3 regions of the Brucella sp. LJL56 genome follow, and region 1 is predicted to be linked to each of the others. Evidence: predicted binding sites of a transcription regulator. Region 1 holds the regulator's gene; each other region holds the start of a gene.

Region 1 (7,915 bases):
AGAACCGTGTTCTCCGCTTGGGACACTGCGAGCGCCTCGGCCTCTTCCCGCGACAGGACCAGAGGCTTCAGGTTCGGCCCACCTTCCGCATCGAATGCTTGCGCATAAATCTCGCCTCGATGCGCATCAAGGAGGATCAGCGCTGGCTTCTCCGGCAATAGGGCCTGCGCTTCCGCCGCCAGCGCTTCGAAAGCTGTAATGCCGATGGCGGGAACACCTAGCGCCAGTGCAAAACCACGTGCCGCCGAAACACCGATACGAACACCGGTAAACGATCCCGGACCGATATTGACCGCCACTCGATCCATATCGCGAAGCGATAGTTTCGCCTCTGTCACGGCACGTTCAACGTAGCCCATCAATAATTCCGCATGCCCCTTGCCGATGTTTTCGCTCACATCGGCAAGCACGACATCGCCATCGAAGTTGTAGACGGCAACGGAACACCACGAAGCGGCAGTATCAAGCGCAAGTATCTTCATGTGCAACCGGGTAAATCAGATTTTGCGTCGCGACAAGCCAAGTCTTGCCCAAAGGCCGGATCGTGTTCGTTTTTAGCCGTTCTCGTGGAACAAAAGCCGGCGATATGCATTTCGTCATCGGGTGCGGGAATGTTTTTATGTTGTCCTGACGGCGACAAAGGCCCATCCGGCAATCGAACCTCATAAGGATCTGGCGGGTTCGTTTGCGTTTGGAATAGCTGCCCGTGACTATGAGCGATACTCCCCCAGTCGTTCCAAGCCGGATCGAGCAAAAGGATATGAGGATAAAATGTCCAAGAAGTCGATGCATGCAACCCGCAACGATCTTCCTTCCAACACGAAGACGACAATGATCGCGCTGCTTAACGAAAATCTTGCCGCGACAATCGATCTTGCCCTCATCACAAAGCAGGCGCACTGGAACCTCAAGGGGCCGCAGTTCATCGCCGTTCATGAAATGCTCGACGGTTTCCGTGACGATCTCGACGAACATGTCGATACGATTGCCGAGCGCGCCGTGCAGATTGGCGGGACGGCCTATGGCACCACGCAGGTCGTGGCCAAGGAAAGTAAGCTCAAGCCATATCCGACCGATATCTATGCCGTTCACGACCATCTGCTTGCCCTGATCGAACGCTATGGCGATGTTGCCAATCTCTTGCGCAAATCGATCAAGGATGCGGACGATGCAGGCGACGACGATACAGCGGATATTTTTACCGCCGCATCCCGCAGCCTCGATAAGGCATTGTGGTTCCTGGAAGCCCATGTCCAGGAAAAGAACTGACCTCACAGATGCAATGAAAAGGCCGGGCAAATCCCGGCCTTTTCTGTTCCTCGATAGTTAGTTAGCCCATTCGCCGCTTCGCATCACCGGTTCGCGAGTTCCATCCTGGTTGATTCCATCGACGTCGATCTGGCCAGAGCCGATCATCCAGTCGATATGGATGAGACTTGAATTGCCACCTTGCACCTTGATCTGTTCCGGCGTGAGTTTTGCGCCATCGACAAAGCATTTGGAATAGCACTGGCCGAGCGCAATGTGGCTTGCAGCATTTTCATCGAACAAGGTGTTGTAGAACAGAAGCCCGCTCTGCGAAATCGGTGAGGAATGCGGCACAAGTGCCACTTCACCCAGACGACGGGCGCCTTCATCCGTATCCAGCACTTTGTTGAGAACTTCTTCACCGCGATTGGCCTTCGCCTCGACGATCCGTCCGGCTTCAAAGCGAACCGCAATATTCTCGATCAGGGTGCCCTGATGCGACAGAGGCTTGGTACTCGTCACATACCCCTCGACACGCAGTGCATGAGGCGTGGTGAACACCTCCTCCGTCGGAATGTTCGGATTGCAGGTGATACCATTTTTCGCGGTGGAAGCACCGCCATGCCATTCATGACCATCAGCAAGTCCGACCGTCAGGTCAGTGTTCGGGCCTTTGAAATGCAAGGCCCTATAAGTCTTGCCGTTCAGGAAGCGGGTGCGCGTACGAAGCGTTGCATTGTGTGCCGCCCAGGCACCGACCGGATCGTCGACATCGACACGTGAAGCTGCGAAGATTGCATCGGCCAGCTTGCGGGCCGCAACGTCCTCCGGTTCGTTTGGAAACATGAGCTTCGCCCATGCCGGGTTGGGATAAGAGACGATGTTCCAGTTGATGTCGAAACCGGCGATCTTCTCGAGTGCCGGCTGATACGCCTTCGAATTGGCGCGGTTAGCGCGTGAAACCTTTGCAGGGTCCTGACTGGAGAGAAGCATCGGATTGTCGGCTGCGATGGCGAGACGCGCGGCACCATCCGAATAGGCCTTTGCCATTCCTTCATAAAGCCAGTTTGCTGCGCGGTCGAAACTCGGGTCAGGTGCGTTCTCGTAACGAGCGAGCGCCATTTCATCGTCCGCGAAGAATGGCGTTACCAAACCGGCGCCAGCCTTGTAGGCATGTTTGGCGATGAGGCGAACCAGCGGCAGCGCGACGACCGGTGCCGTGATGACGAGATCTTGTCCCTCGCGCAATTGCAGGCCAACGCGAACAGCGACTTCCGCCAGACGTTCAAGTTTCACCGGGTCGATGATTGGGTTCAGCTTTTCATGAGCCATGGGTGGAAGACCTCTTTGGATATGGAATCACTGACAGTTTATCAGACGGCATAATTTCACCACCTTTTTTCCTGCCATTGCGCTATAGTATTCATGCGGTCAGTTGCAGAAGAAAGCAGTTCGTAATGAATAAGAAAGTGCTTATCTTACTGGGCATTACCGGCCTACTTGCAGGCTGCGTGACCATGACGCCCGAACAACGCCGCGCCGCCGACGAACAGACCTGTCGTAGCTATGGTTTCAAGGCCAAGACCGACGCTTTCGCCAATTGTCTCATGCGATTAGACCTCGATCGCAGAGCCGACCGGCGCGCCTGGCAGAACCAGGTCGATTTCTATGACACGCCGATGGTGATCTATCGTCCAATCTACCGGCCCTGAAACCAGCACCGGAAAGCGACGGCAGCCAGCCATCAAATCAAAACGCCGATCTGAATGAAATCAGACCGGCGCTTCAGTTTATCCGAGTATAAACACGCTTCTTATAACGGTGCTTCGGGACGGTCCTGGGACAGAAGGAGCGCGCCGATGGCGTCAACCTGCTTCTGGCTTGCAGGGGCATAGCCGAGCGATGTCGCCTGCGGAGCAGTCGTATCGAATTGCGACTGGTAGGAGGCCATCTGCACCGGCTGCTCCTGTTGAGGCGCAGCAACACCGCGATGGCGCGCCAGACGGTCGCCACGAGCCTGCGGACCAGCACCGACATTCTGTTCGACGCTTTGAGCCTTTACAGCTTCCGCGAGTGCCACCTGAACGGTCGGTTCCGTACCTGGAATCGGACCGGTCTGCGGCAGGGTCACATCATAGGACGGATCCTGCGGAAGCGACGGCGATTGCGGCGAATAGGCCAGAGCAAGATTGTAGGGTTCCTGCGGAACCGGACTTTGCAGCGAGCCGTCGCGATTACGCTTCTCGTAGAAGGAATTGCCACCCGCAACGAGCACATAGTGCATGTTGTTATAGGGGAATTTCAGACCAGCCGTGTGGAAGAACATGGCATTCTTCAACTTTGGATGCCGTTCTCCTTTGAGGACTGCGGCGGCGGCGGCCTGAACGTCCGGTAGCGCTTTGGAATTCATTTGGCGTGAAAGAACACCAGGTGCAAACTGGTTCTTCTGACCGACGACACCACAAATCGTATCCGGATAACGGCCCGATGCGAGGCGGTTCATGACGACCGTGCCGACAGCCAGAAGGCCATCGGAACTCGAACGGTTGGATTCGAAGAACATCGCGCGCTCAAGACAATTCTTGTCCCGTGCGGTGTAGGTATAGGTCTTCACGCCATTGACGGTCTTGACGTGGCTTGCCGCCGTCTTTTCCGAATTGGCTTTTCCCGAGGTTCCGGTCGTCGTGCAACCGGTCACCACGAAAGGCGCAACCACCAGCCCGATAAGAACGGGCAATTTCCACTTCGCGGCGCGCGTCAATGGCTCAGTCTCATATTAGGACCCTTAACTGATCCAGTCATCCGTTCAGGCAAACACATCTGGAACGATGCGCTCGAACGTTCGACTGCGGTGCAAGTCAAAGAGGACGAAGATCAAAATCACACGCCCTACTGTCGCTCAATCGAATTCAAGGTTTTGGAATTTTTAGGCCAAAAAAAGGCGAAGGGTCAAATCCCAACAATGCTGAAGGCGGCTAAAAAGCCCTAAAACAATTCCGAATCGAGAATGCGAATATGCTCACAAGCCCTTTAAATATATTAACAATTCCTTAACATGACCTATCAATTCAGATAAGATATTGATTTAATGAGATTCAAAGTCTCGCAATACACGCCATATCGCTGCCTTAATTCGCTTTTGCTTGCGCAGTTTTTGCAAGCACATTCGTGGTGTTTCAAATGATCTACGGAATTTCTGTTCACAGAGAGGTTCCGTTGCTCCATGTCAACTTTGGAAACAGATGTGTAACATCGCGTGAGATCGGGCTTTCAACGCCTGTTTCGACCGTCCCAATGCGAATCGGACGAGCCCGATCTGCGCTTCACAACGCTTCGCCGCAAGCAAAAACGGTCCACCACGAGAGCCGTGACGGACCGGATAAGTTCAATTCCTGAAACTGTGGATGACAGAGTCGATCAGCCGAAAGAATAACCGGCGCCGCGGACCGTGCGGATCAGATCAAGTGCGCGACCGACATTGATTGCCTTGCGCAACCGTCCGACATGAACGTCCACAGTGCGATCGTCCACATAGATATCCGGTCCCCAGACCCCATCGAGAAGCTGGCTTCGCGAGAAAACACGACCAGGCGACATCATGAAATATTCGAGCAGGCGGAATTCCGTCGGCCCAAGGCGAACTTCCTTTTCCTTGCGATAGACACGATGCTGCTGGCGATCGAGAACAAGATCGCCCACTTTCAGCACGTGAGAAAGAATGCTTGGATTGGACCGGCGCAGCATCGCCTTGACGCGCGCCAGAAGTTCCGGCGTCGAAAATGGCTTCACGACATAATCGTCCGCGCCGACACTCAAGCCGCGAACACGTTCGCTTTCCTCGCCGCGCGCCGTCAGCATGATGATCGGCAGACGCTCCGTTTCGGGCCATTGACGCAGGCGGCGGCAAAGCTCGATGCCCGATACGCCCGGCAGCATCCAGTCCAGAATGAGCAGATCCGGCACGTTCTCGCGCAAGGCGATTTCGGCCTCGTCGCCGCGCAGCATCGTATCGACCTGGTAGCCCTCTGCCTCGAGATTGTAGCGAAGCAGAACGCTCAGCGCCTCTTCGTCTTCTACCACAGCGATTTTGGGTGCCTGTGACATCCAGTATTTCCCTATCCAAATTCGGCGGGCGGTGGATACAATCCCCCAATCGACCGCGTGCCGCCGCGCTATTCACTCATTCTCAAACGCCGGACCGAAGTTCGGCCGGCTGTGGTTCAGGGTTTACGCGCCTCATCCACGACTATGCCGTGGCTCAGGTCTTCCTTGGGTCGTTCGGCCGGCATTTGCAGGCCGGTCACGATGTAATAGACGGTCTCCGCGATGTTGGTCGCGTGATCGCCGATGCGCTCGATATTCTTCGCGCAGAACAGAAGATGCGTGCAGGCGGAAATATTGCGCGGATCCTCCATCATGTAGGTAAGCAGTTCGCGGAACAGTGACGTGTACATGGCGTCAATCTCGTCATCGCGATCGCGAACGACATTGATCTGCTGCACCGAGCGCGACGCATAGGCGTCGAGCACATCCTTGAGCTGGGTCAGCGCCAGTTCGGCCAGGGTTTCAAGACCGCGATAAAGCTTTACCGGCTGGCGTGATTCAGAAACGGCAGCCACGCGCTTGGCAATGTTCTTGCCCAGATCGCCGACGCGCTCCAGATCGGCGGAGATGCGGATCGAGCCGATGATTTCACGCAGGTCCACAGCCATGGGCTGACGCTTGGCAATGATCATCACGGCCTTATCGTCAATCTCGCGCTCACTGGCATCGAGGATGAGATCGTCGGAGATAACGCGTTGTGCAAGCGCATTGTCCGCATTGACGATAGCGGCGACCGACTGCTCGACCATACGTTCCGCATGTCCGCCCATTTCGGCGATCTTATGGGTGAGAAACTTCAATTCCTCATCGTAGGAGCGAACGGTATGCTGAGACGGCATAGTAGACCTCGTAATATAAATTGCGGGGAAGCCGCACTGTCTATCTGTTTGAGCGCAGTTCCGGATTAGCCGAAACGTCCGGTAATGTAGTCCTGCGTGCGCTTTTCGGTGGGTGCGGTGAACATGGTTTCCGTGTCGCCCACTTCGACCAGATTGCCGAGATGGAACATGGCAGTGCGCTGCGAAACGCGGGCGGCCTGCTGCATGGAGTGGGTGACGATCACGATCGTATAGTTCTGGCGCAGTTCGTCGATCAGCTCCTCCACCTTGGCGGTAGCAATCGGGTCGAGCGCCGAGCACGGTTCGTCCATGAGGATGACTTCCGGGCTCACTGCAATCGCGCGCGCAATGCAGAGGCGCTGCTGCTGGCCGCCGGAAAGGCCAGTGCCCGCATCGTGCAGACGATCCTTCACTTCCTCGAACAAGCTCGCCTTCTGCAGGCTCGTCACGACGATTTCCTCCAGATCGGCCTTGGTACGGGCCAGACCGTGAATGCGCGGGCCGTAGGCGACATTTTCATAAATCGACTTCGGAAACGGATTCGGCTTCTGGAACACCATGCCAACGCGGGCGCGCAGTTCGACGACATCGATCTTCGGATCGTAGATGTCCTCATTGTCGAGCGTGATCTTGCCGCCGACCTTGCAGCCTTCGATCGTATCGTTCATGCGATTGAGCGAACGCAGGAAAGTAGACTTGCCACAACCGGAGGGGCCGATCAGCGCCGTGACCATCTGTTCCTGGATATCCAGATCGACGTCGAACAGCGCCTGCTTCTCGCCATAAAATACGCAGACCTTGTCGCCGCGCATCTTTATGGAATTGGCGTTGGCGTTCATTTTTTCTCCTACGGCTTTTTCGAGAGATCGTTCAGTCATCAGATTCATAGCTTTCGACTCCCGTTTTACCAGCGGCGCTCGAAGCGGCGGCGCAGAATGATTGCTGCAATATTCATCACGGCAAGGAACAGAAGCAGGACAATGATAGCGCCTGACGTGCGTTCCACAAAGGCGCGTTCTGCTTCATTTGCCCACATATAGATCTGCACCGGAAGAGCAGTCGACGGGTCCATCGGCGTCGACGGTACGTCAGCGACGAAAGCCACCATGCCGATCAGCAGGAGCGGTGCGGTTTCACCAAGCGCGTGGGCAAGACCGATGATCGTGCCGGTCAGGATGCCGGGTGCGGCGAGCGGCAGGACATGGTGGAACACCATCTGCGTTTTCGACGCGCCAAGGCCAAGAGCTGCGGCGCGGATGGAAGGCGGCACTGCACGAAGAGCGGCGCGCGTTGCTATGATGATAGTGGGAAGCGTCATCAGCGTCAGCACCAGACCGCCGACCAATGACGCAGAACGCGGCAGGCCGAAGAAGTTGATGAAGACCGCAAGTCCAAGCAGACCAAACACGATGGACGGAACCGCTGCCAGATTGTTGATGTTCACCTCAATCATATCGGTGAACCGGTTTTTCTTGGCGAACTCTTCCAGATAGATCGAAGCAGCAACGCCGATAGGCAGCGACAGGCCAAGAACGATCAGCATCATGTAGAGCGAACCGACCAGCGCAACGCCAAGACCAGACGTCTCCGGACGGCTGGAAGCACCGAAGGTGAAGAGACCGGTGTTGAAGGCCTCCTTCATCACGCCTTCTTCCGAAAGCGTCTTCATCCAGCCAACCTGACGGTCCGAAACCTTGCGGCTCGTCTCTGGCACGGAAAGGTCA
Region 2 (7,915 bases), 280 kb from region 1:
AACTCGGCTTTTTCTGAGCCCTTAGAGCATAATTCGACCGGAGTGAAACGAGGACGATCAAGATTATGCTTGAAATAGAAGAAGTTAGAGCGCCGATCTGATCCAATCAGATCGAAACGCGCTCTACAGCATCGGCCCAAAAATCGGAATCGATTTTTGGAAAGCACGATGCGTAGATTAAAAAAGTTAGAGCGACCTTTGTGCGTCCAAACGGACGCAGGGCGCTCTAACGCGCGAAAGCGATGCGGAGGAATAGCGTTTCCGCATTGCGTCTAATCAAAGAGCATTCCCGTCTTCCATGCCAGTATTGCGTTGGAAGAACGGCATTGGTTCACCCTCCCAAGGGGACCATGAAGGGGCCTGGGCGAAAATGCCCGGGCAACCCTTGAAGGTATTAGAGCACATCCCGAAAAGTGTGAAACGGCTTTCGGAAAAGATGTGCGTTAAAACAAATACTTAGAGCGATGATCCGATTCAATCGGATCGACGCTCTAGAACAGCCGTTGCGCGGTAGGTTTGGCGCGGTATCCCGGCGCTCCATATTCCTGCTCTCATTTCTTCCGTCCCGTTTCGGGAAACAGCTTGAAAGAAACTCAATTCGATAACGAAGGAGAGACTTTATGGCCAAGACAATGAAAGCGGCAGTGGTACGAGCGTTTGGCAAGCCGTTGACAATCGACGAAGTGCCGATACCCGAACCGGGGCCGGGACAGATTCAGGTTGCCATCCAGGCTTCAGGGGTCTGTCACACCGACCTTCACGCCGCCGAAGGCGACTGGCCGGTGAAGCCCAATCCGCCGTTTATTCCCGGTCATGAGGGCGTGGGTTTCGTGTCCGGCGTCGGCGCTGGCGTCAAGCATGTGAAGGAAGGCGACCGCGTTGGCGTTCCGTGGCTCTATACGGCCTGTGGTCATTGCCGTCATTGCCTCGGCGGGTGGGAAACACTGTGCGAGGAACAGCTCAATACCGGCTATTCGGTCAATGGCGGCTTTGGGCAATATGTGGTCGCCGATCCGAATTTCGTTGGCCATCTGCCGAAGAATATCGATTTCAACGAAATCGCGCCCGTGCTTTGTGCCGGTGTCACGGTCTATAAGGGCCTCAAGATGACGGACACCAAACCGGGCGACTGGGTGGTGATTTCCGGCGTCGGCGGTCTCGGCCATATGGCGGTGCAATATGCCAAGGCGATGGGGCTTAACGTTGCCGCCGTCGATATCGACGACAAGAAACTCGAACTGGCGCGCAAGCTGGGTGCGACAGTGACGGTCAATGCCAAGACGAACAAAGATCCAGCGGCCTATATCAGACGAGAAACCGATGGCGGCGCGCAAGGCGTACTGGTGACAGCGGTTTCGCCTGTCGCCTTCGAACAGGCACTGGGCATGGTATCGCGTGGCGGCACTGTATCGCTGAATGGTCTGCCGCCCGGCGACTTCCCGCTCTCAATCTTCAACATGGTGCTGAACGGCGTCACCGTGCGCGGCTCGATCGTCGGTACACGGCTCGATTTACAAGAATCATTGGACTTTGCCGGTGATGGCAAGGTGCGCGCTACTATCCGCACTGAAAAGCTGGAAGATATCAACTCCATCTTCGACGATATGCGTCAAGGGAACATCGAAGGGCGCGTCGTAATGGATATGACACAATAATATCCAGGCGCTAATCTTGGAGCGGGCATTGGAAAAGTGCCCGCTCATTTTCTTGGGAGGACGATATGGTGGAGGAAAACCCTGGGGAAGGTCGAGGTCAGGTCAGTGCGACACCGGCAGCGCTCGATCTCATCCGCGAGTTACAGGCCGAATATGGGCCGATCATGTTCCACCAGTCGGGTGGCTGTTGCGACGGGTCGTCGCCGATGTGCTATCCGCAAGGAGAATTCATCGTCGGGGACACGGACGTAAAACTTGGAGAAATCGGTGGCGCTCCAGTCTATATCAGCGGCCCGCAATATGAAGTCTGGAAGCATACTGAACTCATCATCGATGTCGTTGCGGGGCGTGGGGGCATGTTCTCTCTCGACAATGGACGCGAGGTTCGGTTTCTGACGCGCTCACGGGTCTGTTCTATTCCCTAATTTTCCTTTTCGTTTGGCGGCAAAGCGGTTAGTTAGATCGGAGAGGGAGGGAGACGATCCCAAATGGCCGCTGCAGGAAAAAGAGCAACCATTCATGATGTGGCACGCCTTGCCGGCGTGTCGATCAAGACAGTTTCGCGCGTCTATAATGACGAACCGAATGTGCGCGAAGCTATTCGCGAAAAGGTCAGGCAAGCCGGAAGCGAATTGCGTTACCGACCCAATGTTGCCGCCCGTAATCTTGTTGAACGGCGTTCACATCTGATCGGTCTCTTCTTCGAGAATCCAAGCGCCAGCTATGTCACCGAACTGCAGATGGGTGCGCTGGAACGGCTGCGTGACACGCGATATCGATTGCTGATCTTTCCTGTCGAAAATCGTGAAGATATTCGTGGTTCGCTGATTGAAACGGCACATGCGTCCGGCCTCGACGGCATCATCGTGACGCCGCCCATGTCGGACGATCCTGAAATTCTGGCCGAATTGACCGCCTCGGCAATGCCTTTTGCCCGTGTCGCAGGCGATGTGAATGTGCATCCGACCGACAGCGTCACAATCGATGACGAGGCGGCTTCCGTCGATCTCATGGAGTATCTTCTGAAGCTCGGTCATCGTCGCATTGCAATCGTCATTGGCGATCCAACCCACCGCTCAGCGGAGCTGCGTCTCGCGGGCTATCGGTGTGCGCTGGAAGATGCCAGGATCGAGCGTAATCCCGATTATGAGGTGCAGGGTGGCTTCAGTTTTGCGAGCGGCCTTGCTGCGGGAAAGAAACTGCTCTCGCTTGAGGAGCCACCGACCGCCGTGTTTGCGTCGAACGACGATATGGCGGCTGCCGTCATGCAGATCGCCTATGACCGTAATATCGCTATCCCTGATCAGCTAACGGTGGTCGGCTTCGATGACAGTGCAATTGCCAGCATGGTTTCGCCGCAGATCACTACCGTTCGCCAGCCGATTTTCGAGATGACCCGCGACGCTGCGGATATGCTTCTGAACCAGATCGAAACCGGTCATTTGTCGGCCTCCCGGCGGATTGAGTATAAACTCATCATTCGCCAGTCATCCGGAAAAGCACCGGCATAGGCCTGTTTAACTCTGTGTCGGGTGCGAGGGGAAGAACCGCTCGCGGGCAAAATTGCGACCGAAGATCATATCGTATTGCAGCATCTGATAATCGCGCAGGAGCGGAGGGAATGGCGGCTTCTGTTGCCAGCCTTCCTCGGCATTCTCTGACCGGTCAAAAACCGCGTGATTGTCAACAACCCTGTATTGTTCGTGCAACTGACGCAGGAAGCCTGTGTAATAGGGATGCTGCATCCCGGCCATGTCCAGTATGTGCAATGGGAGGAAGGCAGGGCTGATCGTGCCGGTTCCCTGCTCGGCGCCACGCTTGTTTGACCAGAGAACAAGCGGCGTTTCGTGCTGCAGCATCATATCGGCGGCAGGTGCCGTACGGCTTGCGACGCGGTTTGTCATAAATCCGGTCTCGACATAGACGGGACCGAGTGGTGGCAGATGGTCGCCGAAGAAGACGAGAATGGTTTCCCGGTCGCGCTTCGATGCCCATTCCATCAACCGTGCCAGGCTTTCATCGGCATCCATCGCACCTTGCGAATAGGAACGGATCGACTGGCGCGTATGTTCGCTGGCGTCAGTCTGCACCTCAAGTTTGGAATCCGGGTAACGATTGGCTTCGTAGGGGCCATGTCCTTGCAGGGAGACGGCAAAGAAGAAGAATGGCGCATCCATGGAATCTGCTTCGCGGATGATTTCATCGGTCAAGGCAGCGTCGGAGGCCAGGGCGCCGCGCTTTTCCAGCGGAGGCATGTTTTCTTCTGACATGAACCTGTCGAAGCCCATGCTTTCATAGACGGGACCACGATTCCAGAACCATTGGCGATAGGGGTGGATCGCCCGCGTCGTATAACCCTGATCCTTGAAAAAGCTTGCAAGCGAGGGAAGGGGACGGCGGATATATTGCTGATACGGGATGCTGCCGGAGGGCAGGAAGGCCTTGGAAAAGCCGGTCAGAGCCTCGAACTCGACATTGGCGGTCATGCCGCCAAATTCCGGCGAGAAGACATGGCCGGATTGTTCCGCACGAACTGTCGGGATCGGATCTGCGCTGAAAGCCACGCCCGGAAGGCGTGTCGGGTCCCAGAAGGATTCGCTCATCACCATAATGACGTCAGGCTTGCTGGTATCGAATGCAGCAGGGATCAACTGCGCCGGCGGTTCGATGGCGGCAATTGCTTCCGAAGAATAGCCTTCCGGAGCGAAGACGGTAGCCATGGGCACATTCAGGATGAAAGCCATGGTAAAGCCGTTATGGGCGTAGTTTTCCTTCTGATCCCACATGATCGGCAGAATACGCAGACGGTCGCGCGCCAGCGAAAAACTGGCATAGTCAGAAATCACCGCGAACCAGGCGAGTAATGGCAGCGCAAAGGCAAGACGCAGCATCCGCCCCTTCCACGGGATTGGATCGAAGCGCCGCCACCAGAACAATGTCACGGTTATCATCACTGCTGCCGAAGCAATGAGAAGCAGGCCTATGCCGACCGCGCTCCACGGGCGGTCACGCACCAGAAGCGGCAGAAGATCGACGATCTGGCGGGCATAGAGAAAATCGCTCGGATAAAGCGGGTCACCGAGATAAAGGCTCTTTTCGCGTGCTGTCGTTGCCGCAATCAGTGCCAGCGGGCCGACAACAAAGAAGCCATAGTGAATGCGTCCGAAAATGGCGTCGCTCGCCGTCAGCACGACGACAAAGAGCGCAACCGTCGTCCATGCAGGCTTATGCGGCGTGCGGAAGAACTGCATCGTGTCGGTGAATGAGCCGCGCACGATCCATTCGACAGCGAAAACCAGCAGCGTCGAAAGCACGATGGAAGCAAGCGTAATTGCTGCGAGGCGCAGCGGCCAGGCAATACGGGCAGGCCCGAAAATCGCGGCATCGCTCCAGCGACGCGCTGCGGTATTTTCCATCACACCCGGCATGTTTTACTCACCAACTCCCGAACTTCCACAAAAAGCCTGTCACATTTCTGTCATGGAAATGTCAAGGCACGCTTGGGCCGCGAGTGATACGCACCGTGATCTGAATGGATGATGAATGGAGCATTTAAAATGAGAACAGGGCCGGAATTGATCCGGCCCTGTTCATGGCTTTATAGGAGATTGGATTACGAAAAGACGTCTTCCAGTCCCTTGGTCAGTTCCAGCGCCTGCCGCTCGAACAGGCGGCGATAGATGCCACCCGGCTTGCGGATAAGCGCGTCGTGATCGCCTTCTTCAAGGATATTGCCCTTGTCGAAAACCAAGAGCCGGTCAAGCGCACGGACCGTCGAAAGCCGGTGTGCAATGACAAGCGTTGTACGACCCACCATCAGCCGTTCCATTGCCTGCTGGATCAGCACTTCCGATTCTGAATCGAGGCTCGATGTGGCCTCATCCAGAATAAGGATCGGTGCATCTGCCAGAAATGCACGGGCAATAGCCACACGCTGACGTTCACCGCCCGAAAGCTTCACACCGCGTTCACCGACAAGCGTTGCATAGCCCTTTGGCAAACGCATGATGAAGTCATGCGCGCTTGCGAGGCGTGCAGCCTCTTCGATCTCCGCCTGTGTCGCACCGGGGCGGGCATAGGCGATGTTCTCGGCCAGCGTCCGGTGAAACAGGATTGGCTCCTGCTGCACGATGGCGATCTGCGATCTGAGCGATGCCTGTGTGACTTCGGCAATGTTCTGTCCGTCAATCTTGATTGCGCCGCCACTGACATCGTAAAGCCGCTGGATCAGCTTGACGAATGTCGTCTTGCCCGAGCCAGAATGGCCAACCAGACCAACCCGCTCGCCAGCTTCGATCTTGACCGAAAAGTCGCGATAGAGAGCCGCTTCGTGGTTGCCATAGTGGAAAGTGACGTGATCGAACGTGATCTCGCCGTTTCCGATCTTGATCGCCGGTGCGCCTGGCTCGTCGGCAATGCCGTAAGGCTGTGCCTCGATGTCGACCAACTCTTCCATGTCGTTGACCGAACGCTGCAGGTTGCGGATATGCATACCCACGTCGCGCAAATAGCCCTGCAACATGAAGAAAGCTGTCAGAACGAAGGTGATATCACCCGCCGTTGCCTTGCCCTGGCTCCACAGATAGAGCGCAAAGGCGATAACCACGCCGCGCATCACCAGCAGGTTCGCACCCTGAATGAAGCCATTCAGCGTACCGATCAGCCATGTGCGGCGTGTGCGGCCGCGCCACTTGGAAACGACCTTTGCAAGACGCACATCTTCACGGCTTTCCGCGCCAAATGCCTTGACAACCGCATTGCACGAAATGGCATCGGCCAAAGCACCACCCATACGCGTGTCCCAGCTATTGGCAAGCGTTGCCGCAGGCGCAACAAAGCCAAGCGAGATCACGATCGTGCAGACGATGAACAGCACCGAGCCGATTGCAACCAGCAGCCCCATCATCGGCCAGTACCACGATAGCAGCACCACGGAGCCAACCAGCATCAGGATCGATGGCAGCAGTGCCACGATCAGCGTATCGTTGAGCAGGTCGAGCGCCCACATGGCACGCGATACCTTACGCACCGTCGATCCGGCAAAGGCATTGGCGTGCCAGTCTGTCGAAAACCGCTGCAGCTTACGGAACGAGCTTGCTGCCATGTCGCTCATGATCTTCAAGGTGAAGTCCGTGATGACATAGAAGGTCAACTGACGCGTAATCAGCGCCAGCGCGCCCAGCGCAAGCAGGACGATCAGGGCGTGGATGGCAGCATCCCAAGCGCCATCGTTACCCAACGAAAGCGCGTCCACCAACCGACCGGAATAGAGCGGCGTCAAAACATCTGCGGCTGTTGCAAGCAGCATGCCGATTATCATCAGCGTCAGCCGCAAGGGCTGACTTCGCCAATGGCCGAAAGTGTAGCCGAGGACATTGCGGAAGGCAGGTCCCCGGAAATCGATGCGAAACCGAGTCATATCTATAATACCAGGCCGTGTTTAAACGGACTCTGGTTCCTGTAAAAATATTTCCAGCAAAAGTGCGAAGCGGTTTTGCGTCGGACAATGCGTGAAAACAAAGACAAAACAAACAGCCGGTGACGGCTGCGGCAAATTTGGAAGTTGTTAGGAATTTGCCCTTTTAGGGAGGGCGTTCAGGCCTCAGCCTGCAATGCGGGCCAAAGACTTAAAGCTTGGACGCGCCCGCATTAACACTGGGCACCATGGGGAATGGGTAATAGACACGCATCTCATACCTCTTGCCAGTGTTGCAGATGAATGCACAATAAATGAGCAAAAATTTTTGCCAAGGCGCAAAATGACGAATTTTCTATCCAGCCATTTGACTGTGACAAATTTGCAAGCCTTGTTTTAAGGGGCGCTGATCCAGCTTTCAGCCCTTTGCCGAACGGATATTTTCACTTTTTCCGTTACAGGACAGCTCCGGCCTTGCAATTCTGCCGCTCATGGGTGAAGGGTCGTCCTGAGATATATCAGAGCCGTGCGGCGCACAGGGAGAGTTCATGACAGTTCATCAAAATCTGATTGCGGGCGAATGGGTCGGCGGCGACGGGATCGCCAACATCAATCCTTCGGACACCAATGATGTCGTTGGAACCTACGCCCGGGCAACTGCCGAAGACACCAAGGCAGCCATTGCCGCCGCGAAAGCCGCTTTCCCGGCCTGGTCGCGTTCCGGCATTCTGGAACGCCATGCCATCCTGCGCAAAACTGCCGACGAAATCCTGGCACGCAAGGACGAGCTTGGCCGTCTCCTGTCGCGCGAGGAAGGCAAGACGCTGGCGGAAGGCATCGGCGA
Region 3 (7,915 bases), 1.3 Mb from region 1:
GTCTCTAATATGGGGTGAAACCCTCCAATAAGAAGGGGGCTCCGGTCATTCATCGGTGCACTCTTATCATTAGAACAAATATCGAACAACCAGCCTTCTGATAGGCGATACGAAATGTGAACGCAAGAGCGTTGACTGTCACTCCTGACAGGAGCAGACTACCCTAACTCGCTGATAGCGGAGAGGTGCCGCGGTGGGATGACACGGCATCGGCAAGAGGTCCGCAGGAGGCGGGGAGACCCAGTAGGGAGGTAAAGGAGCATGAGTCCACCTGACTACAGTGCCTAGCTTTCACAGAGATGAAAGCACAATCCGTTTCGGTTGCGGCAGCATCTTTTCGCAAGGAATGATGCGTCGTTGATCGAAAGTGTGATTGCCGACAATTTGAATTTGCGCGGAATGCAAATGGCCGTGCGCCTTTGTGATCCGAAAAGACCTGCCGACGAATTAATGTCGACACATGAGCATTGCTCAAACCCCAAGCCCTGCGCGCCAAAGATACAGTGAGCGGCAGGGCTTTTCCTTGGAAGCTGATGTGGTTTGCGAGATGCGGACGCTACGACTTCATAAGGATGATCGGTGAGGCCGTTTCGTAATTAAGGCAGATGCAGTTTTAGGCGCTGAAATACGGCAAACTGCATTTTCAGCATAGGAAATGGTGCAAAAACCCACTGAAATTTGTGGCGAACGTGTGACTTTTTAATGTCGGAAGGTTGCATTTTGAACAAAACAAGAACATAAACTCTGTGGACATTAACAAATTCACCGACCCGGATTGAGCACGTTTTGAGCCAGTCCTGTAAGGTGAACATATGAGTTTCTGGTGATGGCGCATCGTTGCGCCTGATCTTTCATTTGGAACGTGCCTCTTGTCTGTGCGAAGCCGTACGGAAAGAGCGTGCATGCAAGACCCGGAGTAATTTTTCGATGGCTGGTAGCGTCAACAAAGTCATTCTGGTCGGCAATCTTGGTGCCGATCCGGAAATTCGTCGTCTGAATTCGGGCGATGTGGTCGCCAATCTGCGCATTGCGACGTCGGAAAGCTGGCGCGACCGTCAGAGCGGCGAACGCAAGGATCGTACAGAATGGCACAGCGTTGTCATTTTCAACGAGAACCTTGCCAAGGTCGCGGAACAATATCTGAAGAAGGGCGCCAAGGTTTATATCGAAGGCGCGCTCCAGACCCGCAAATGGCAGGATCAGAACGGCAACGACCGCTATTCGACGGAAGTTGTGCTGCAGAAGTTCCGCGGTGAACTTCAGATGCTCGACAGCCGTGGCGAAGGTGGCGGCGAGGGCCGTTCGTTCGGCGGCGGCGGCAATCGCAACCAGATGTCGGATTATTCCGGCGGCGGCGGTGATTTCGGTTCGTCCGGCCCGTCTTCGGGCGGCGGTAGCGGCGGTGGCTTTTCGCGTGATCTGGACGACGAAATTCCGTTCTGAGAATAAATCTCATCCTGTTTATAAGTGAAGTTCGATAAGGCGCTGTTTTACAGCGCCTTTTCTATTGCACATACTTCTAAAATCGCTGATCACACAGTGTCGGTTGCGAGCTGGCAATCCCTGTCAGCGCGGTTTCTCTTCGAATGTAATCTGCTCACCGTCTTCTTTGGTGAATGAAGCAACAGGGTTTTCCAGAAGAGCCAGAACCAGTTCGGAGGGGCGGCACAGTCTGGTGCCTTTCGGTGTTTCAACAATGGGCCGATTGATCAAAATCGGATGAGTCATCATGAAGTCGATCAGCTCATCGTCGGTCCATTTTGGATCGGACAGGCCGAGTTCGGCAAAGGGTGTACCTTTCTCGCGCAGCAATTGACGCGGTGTAAGGTTCATGGCTGCAAGCAGCCCGACCAAGCGTTCCCGCGTGGGCGGATTTTGCACATACTCGACAATGACGGGTTCTTCGCCGCTGGCGCGGATCATCGCCAGGGTATTGCGCGAGGTGCCGCATTTCGGATTGTGAAAAATAGCGATGGTCATCAGATTTTCCCTGTCTGGGCGATGGCTTCCTATCGATGCCGTGTTCATACAATGCTTCGACATAATGTCGGGATAGTAGCAGATCGGTTTTGGATCAAAGCGCGCCGTTCATCAACGGATCGCCGGGATAGGTCTCAATTGAGAACTCCATATTGTCGGCTGAAAACCGTGTCAGCGAATACTGAATCGGCTTCCCATCTAGCTTCACATTGATAGCCTTGGCTGTCAGCACAATAGCGCCGGGTGAAAGTTTCAAATGTTTCAGATCGTCAGAATCGGCATGGCGGGCGGATATGACTGTGGACTTACGGAAATAATCCGCAATACCCGCTTTTCTGAACGCCACGGTGATTGAACCACTTTCCGCATAGTCCGTCGCAATTTCAGGAAAATTTTCGGCACTGATCCAGAGTGTCGCACGCGACACCGGGCGCCCATCGGCACTGTGCAAGGTTTCCAGCCGCGTGACAGGCGAACCGGGCTCAATCTCAAGGGCCTCGGCTATATCCGGTGAGGCCGGGGCTGTGCCGGAAGCGAGTAGACTTCCCTTCATATCGCGTACCTGCGAAGCCAGCGATTGCGAAATACGGGTGCGGCGGCCGATCTGATAGGTGAGGCGTTTTGCATTGGCCACAAAGGTGCCGCGCCCCTGTTCTGCCCGCAACACACCTTCCTGTGTCAGAGCTGCAATGGCGCTGCGCACTGTATGGCGATTGACGCCAAATCGGTCCGCCAAGTCTATTTCAGCGGGCATACGCGCCCCAGATTGCAGTTTCCCGGCCATGATGTCGCCGCGTATCTCGTCGGCAATCTGCCGCCAGATAGCTACACCGCTGTTTCTCTCAATCCGCCTGTTCTTTGTCATCAACTGTCATCGTCCTGTCATTGGCAGGGTATATCTATTCTGGTATTGTATAGTTGTCTATATAACTAGACAATTAATGCCATCACGTCAACAAGATTAGATAGGGCGGATAAGCTCATGCATACTCCCCGGCAAACTACGCGGCACAGCACAGGTGAAAGTGGAGACAGCTCCACTGCTGGAAGCAATTTGGCGCCGGATGCAACGCAGGCTGCACGTCAGGCCAGTATGGCGCTTCTCGCGCGCGCAAGTGGTGAAGAATTGAAAACGTTCTGGCAGAACTGGGCGGAAAAGCCTGAATTTGAAGTTCTGCGTGGTCCGGAAACCGGACTGGTCATGATGCGCGGCCGTATTGGCGGCGGCGGTGCCCCATTCAATGTTGGCGAGGCAACCGTCACCCGCGCAACTGTTCGTCTGGCGAATGGCTCGGTTGGACATTCCTACGCGCTTGGGCGCGATCAGGAAAAGGCGAAGCTGGCTGCATTGTTTGATGCGCTCTGGCTCGATGAAGCCACCCGCGATGCGATCGAAAGCAACGTGCTCAACGCATTGCGTGGTCGTGTCGATACTGCGGATGCAAAACGGCGCGGCGAAGCTGCTGCCACGAAGGTCGATTTCTTCACTATGGTTCGGGGAGATAACTGATGCTCCATTCTTCTTCTGCATTTGAAGGGGGACTGGCTGATCCAGTCAATGAAGCGCAGTCGGCGTTTCATGCAGTCATGCACGCAATGGCCAATCCTGGTCGTATCCATTCGCTACCAAGTACTGCTGCACCATCAAAGCCGCTCACACCGCAGCTCGGCCTGATTGCAGCAACGCTTCTGGATCACGATGCCAGCGTCTGGGTCGATGCTGAAATTGCAGCCAATCAGGACGCAACGGCATGGCTGACATTCCATACCGGTGCACCAATTGTTGATGACCAGTCGAAGGCACAGTTCGCACTCGTGACTGATGCGCAATCGCTGCCAGCACTTTCTTCCTTTTCTCAGGGTGACCCTGAGTTTCCGGACCGTTCGACGACTGTTGTTCTGGCTGTTTCTTCGCTGACGAGCGGGCAGGGTTTCTGCCTCAGAGGCCCCGGTATCAAGGATGAAACTGTGCTGAACGTCGATGGTTTGCCGCAGGATTTTGCCGCGCAATGGCGTGAAAATGGCGCGTTGTTTCCGCTGGGTATCGATCTGGTGCTCGTCGCTGACGGCAAAGTCGCAGCGCTTCCCCGCACCACACGTATAGCAAGTTTGGAGGGCTGATCCATGTATGTTGCTGTAAAGGGCGGTGAAACCGCCATCCGCAATGCCCACCGTCTGCTTGATGACCGCCGTCGCGGGGACCGCTCGGTTCCGGCACTGCGTCTTGATCAGATTGTCGAACAGCTTGGCCTCGCCGTTGATCGTGTGATGGCCGAAGGCTCGCTTTATGACCGTGAACTTGCAGCCCTTGCCGTGCGCCAGTCGCGTGGCGACCTGATCGAAGCAATCTTTCTGGTCCGTGCCTACCGCACGACATTGCCGCGTTTTGGTTATTCGCTTCCGCTGGAAACGGCGAATATGCTGATCGAACGCCGCATTTCGGCCACCTATAAAGATCTGCCCGGCGGGCAGCTATTGGGGCCGACATTCGATTATACGCACCGACTGCTTGATCCGGAATTGGCTGGCGATGTGAGTGTTCCTGAGCCGGAAGTGCGTGCGGCTGAGCCTGAAGAGACGCCACGCGTGACCGATATTCTCGGTGTCAACGGCATGATCGAAGAGGACGGTGCAATGCCGGAAGGGCATGAACCGGGCGATCTTACCCGCGAACCGTGGACTTTCCCGATGCCGCGCGATCTGCGCTTGCAGGCTTTGGCGCGGGGCGATGAAGGCTTCCTGCTGGCGCTGGGTTATTCCACGCAGCGCGGTTATGGCAACACGCATCCATTTGTCGGTGAAATCCGCATTGGCGAGGTGGAAGTCGAGTTCGACGTGCCTGAGCTTGGCTTTGCCGTTTCGCTTGGCCGCGTTCAGTTGACCGAATGCCAGATGGTGAGCCAGTTCAAGGGCTCGTCCAAGCAGGCACCGCAGTTCACCCGTGGTTATGGTCTGGTGTTCGGACAAAGCGAGCGCAAAGCCATGTCGATGTCGCTTTGCGACCGGGCGCTGCGTGTCCGTGAATTCGATGCGGATGTGACAGCACCCGCGCAGGACGAAGAATTCGTCATTTCCCATTCCGACAATGTGCAGTCGACGGGCTTCGTCGAGCATCTGAAATTGCCCCATTACGTGGACTTTCAGGCCGAGCTTGATCTCATCCGCCGTATGCGTGCGGAATATGAACAAGCGAACAACGAGACTGAAGTTTTGGCAACCGAAGCAGCAGCCAATATCGGCATAGGCAAGGAAGCAGCAGAATGAGCGATCTAGCCAATTACAATTTCGCCTATCTGGATGAGCAGACAAAGCGGATGATCCGTCGTGCTATCCTGAAAGCCATTGCTATTCCGGGCTATCAGGTGCCGTTTGCCAGCCGTGAAATGCCGATGCCTTATGGCTGGGGCACGGGCGGCGTGCAGGTAACTGCCGCAATCCTCGGTCAGAATGATGTGCTGAAGGTGATCGATCAGGGTGCTGACGACACGACCAATGCCGTTTCCATCCGCGCATTCTTCCAGAAAACTGCCAATGTTGCCGTGACCACCCATACGGGTGAGGCGACGATCATCCAGACACGTCACCGCATCCCGGAGTATCCGCTGAGCGAAGGGCAGGTGATTGTCTATCAGGTGCCAATTCCTGAACCACTGCGTTTTCTGGAACCGCGTGAAACCGAAACGCGCAAGATGCACGCGCTTGCCGAATATGGCCTCATGCATGTGAAGCTGTACGAGGATATCGCGCGCCACGGCCATATCGCCAAGACCTATGATTATCCGGTGATGATCGAAGGGCGCTATGTCATGGCACCGTCGCCGACGCCAAAGTTCGATAATCCAAAGATGCATATGTCGCCAGCTCTACAGCTCTTTGGTGCCGGTCGTGAAAAGCGCATCTATGCCGTGCCACCATATACGGATGTCGTGAGCCTCGATTTCGAGGACCATCCATTTGAGGTGCAGAAATTCAAGGAGCCTTGCGCATTGTGCGGCGCACGCGGCGTCTATCTCGACGAAGTGGTACTCGATGATCGCGGCGGCTCGATGTTTGTCTGCTCCGACACCGATTATTGTGAAGATCGTCAGGCGAATGGCCACTTTGGTCATCTGGCAGCGAATAAGGAGGCCGCGGAATGAGCGTCGAACCTCTGCTGAAAGTCAGCAATCTCTCGAAGTTTTATGGCAGCCGTCGCGGTTGCGCGGATATCGATTTCTCGCTCTGGCCAGGCGAAGTGCTGGCCATCGTCGGCGAATCCGGTTCGGGCAAGACGACTTTGCTCAACTGTCTGGCGACACGTCTGGAACCGACATCGGGCAGCGTGGAATATCGGATGCGTGATGGCGAGTTCCGTGATCTTTACAAGATCGGAGAGGCTGAACGCCGCTTTCTGATGCGTACCGATTGGGGTTTCGTGCATCAGAACCCTTCGGATGGTCTGCGCATGACCGTTTCGGCGGGTGCCAATGTCGGTGAACGGCTGATGGCTGTTGGCGAGCGCCACTATGGCAATATCCGCAACACGGCAACCGAATGGCTTGGACGTGTCGAAATCGCTGCTGACCGCATCGACGACCAGCCTCGCGCTTTCTCCGGCGGTATGCGTCAGCGTCTGCAGATTGCACGCAATCTGGTGACGGCACCACGTCTTGTTTTCATGGATGAACCGACCGGCGGTCTCGATGTGTCCGTGCAGGCGCGTCTTCTTGATCTGCTGCGCGGTCTGGTGAGCGATCTCGGCCTTTCGGTTGTCATCGTGACCCACGATCTCGCAGTGGCGCGTCTTCTGTCCCATCGCATCATGGTCATGAAAGACGGCCATATTGTCGAACAGGGCCTGACCGACCGCGTTCTGGATGACCCGCAAGCGCCTTACACGCAGCTTCTCGTGTCATCTATTCTGCAGGTTTAGTAAATTAAAACAGATGTTTGCAGCGTGTTGTTCGTAAATTAGCGAAACTTCATGCGTGAGGTGAGAAATGACACAAGTTAGAACATCCTCTCCGCTGGCCGTGTCGGGTCTGGCGAAGACGTTCACGATGCACTTGCAGGGTGGCATTCAGTTGCCAGTCGTCAGTGGCGTGGACTTCAAACTGGAAGCAGGCGAATGCGCCGTGCTTGGCGGACCTTCCGGTGCCGGTAAAAGCTCCATTCTCAAGATGGTCTATGGCAATTACGCGGTGAATGCAGGTTCGATCCTCATTCGTCACGAAGATCGTATGGTGGATCTGGCAACAGCCGATCCGCGCGAAGTGCTGGCCGTTCGGCGTGATACGATCGGCTATGTCAGCCAGTTCCTGCGCACATTGCCGCGCGTGGCGGCAATCGACGTCGTTGCGGAGCCATTGGTGGCTCGTGGTGTTGATCGCGATGCTGCTCGCAATCGAGGAGCTGAATTGCTTGCGCAGCTCAACCTGCCAGAACGGCTCTGGGCACTGCCGCCTGCAACCTTCTCCGGCGGTGAGCAGCAGCGCGTGAATATTGCGCGCGGCTTCATCACGGACCATCCAGTGTTACTGCTTGACGAGCCGACCGCTTCGCTCGATGCCAAGAACCGTGCAGTCGTTGTTGATCTCATCAAGGCCAAGAAGGCGCAAGGCGTCGCAATGCTCGGCATCTTCCATGACGAAGATGTGCGGGAACAGGTTGCTGATCGCATTATCGACGTAACCGCCTTCTCGCCGAGGGCAGCGGCATGACCAAGCTATCGGTAGAACCACTGGTTCACGAAACGGCTGAAGTCAACGGTAGCAAGCTCGGTCGATATACCGAGATCGGCGCGCGCAGCCGTGTTTCGGAGACCGTGCTGGACGACTATTCCTATCTCGGTATCGATTGCGAAATCTGGTGCGCGGAGATCGGCAAGTTTTCCAATATCGCCAGCCATGTGCGTATCAACGCCACCAATCATCCAACATGGCGTCCGACACTGCAT

Evidence for each region. The regulator PhoB, encoded in region 1, activates phosphate uptake and scavenging genes when phosphate is short. The targets are predictions, from matches to a motif close to TGTCATNNANCTGTCAT.
Region 2: ACYSN1_RS06005 (LTA synthase family protein) is a predicted target of PhoB. The motif match lies at 5,121-5,137, and genes of this name have one in related genera.
Region 3: phnF (phosphonate metabolism transcriptional regulator PhnF) is a predicted target of PhoB. The motif match lies at 2,850-2,866, and genes of this name have one in related genera.

Annotation. Positions count from the first base shown of each region.
Region 1 is NZ_JBTXLQ010000001.1:1,518,323-1,526,237, forward strand. Features, by position in the region: gene tsaB (tRNA (adenosine(37)-N6)-threonylcarbamoyltransferase complex dimerization subunit type 1 TsaB) at 1-482, opposite strand, end outside; gene dps (DNA starvation/stationary phase protection protein Dps) at 772-1,269, shown strand; gene ACYSN1_RS07300 (aminopeptidase) at 1,327-2,580, opposite strand; gene ACYSN1_RS07305 (hypothetical protein) at 2,706-2,960, shown strand; gene ACYSN1_RS07310 (cell wall hydrolase) at 3,062-4,009, opposite strand; gene phoB (phosphate regulon transcriptional regulator PhoB) at 4,666-5,352, opposite strand; gene phoU (phosphate signaling complex protein PhoU) at 5,469-6,191, opposite strand; gene pstB (phosphate ABC transporter ATP-binding protein PstB) at 6,257-7,030, opposite strand; gene pstA (phosphate ABC transporter permease PstA) at 7,096-7,915, opposite strand, start outside.
Region 2 is NZ_JBTXLQ010000001.1:1,234,726-1,242,640, reverse strand. Features, by position in the region: gene adh (aldehyde dehydrogenase) at 1-17, shown strand, start outside; gene adhP (alcohol dehydrogenase AdhP) at 621-1,655, shown strand; gene ACYSN1_RS06015 (DUF779 domain-containing protein) at 1,721-2,080, shown strand; gene ACYSN1_RS06010 (LacI family DNA-binding transcriptional regulator) at 2,144-3,166, shown strand; gene ACYSN1_RS06005 (LTA synthase family protein) at 3,173-5,083, opposite strand; gene ACYSN1_RS06000 (ABC transporter ATP-binding protein) at 5,269-7,074, opposite strand; gene ACYSN1_RS05995 (aldehyde dehydrogenase family protein) at 7,620-7,915, shown strand, end outside.
Region 3 is NZ_JBTXLQ010000001.1:257,690-265,604, reverse strand. Features, by position in the region: gene ssb (single-stranded DNA-binding protein) at 928-1,443, shown strand; gene arsC (arsenate reductase (glutaredoxin)) at 1,567-1,980, opposite strand; gene phnF (phosphonate metabolism transcriptional regulator PhnF) at 2,075-2,848, opposite strand; gene phnG (phosphonate C-P lyase system protein PhnG) at 3,074-3,490, shown strand; gene phnH (phosphonate C-P lyase system protein PhnH) at 3,490-4,101, shown strand; gene ACYSN1_RS01280 (carbon-phosphorus lyase complex subunit) at 4,105-5,244, shown strand; gene ACYSN1_RS01275 (alpha-D-ribose 1-methylphosphonate 5-phosphate C-P-lyase PhnJ) at 5,241-6,119, shown strand; gene phnK (phosphonate C-P lyase system protein PhnK) at 6,116-6,892, shown strand; gene phnL (phosphonate C-P lyase system protein PhnL) at 6,960-7,679, shown strand; gene ACYSN1_RS01260 (DapH/DapD/GlmU-related protein) at 7,676-7,915, shown strand, end outside.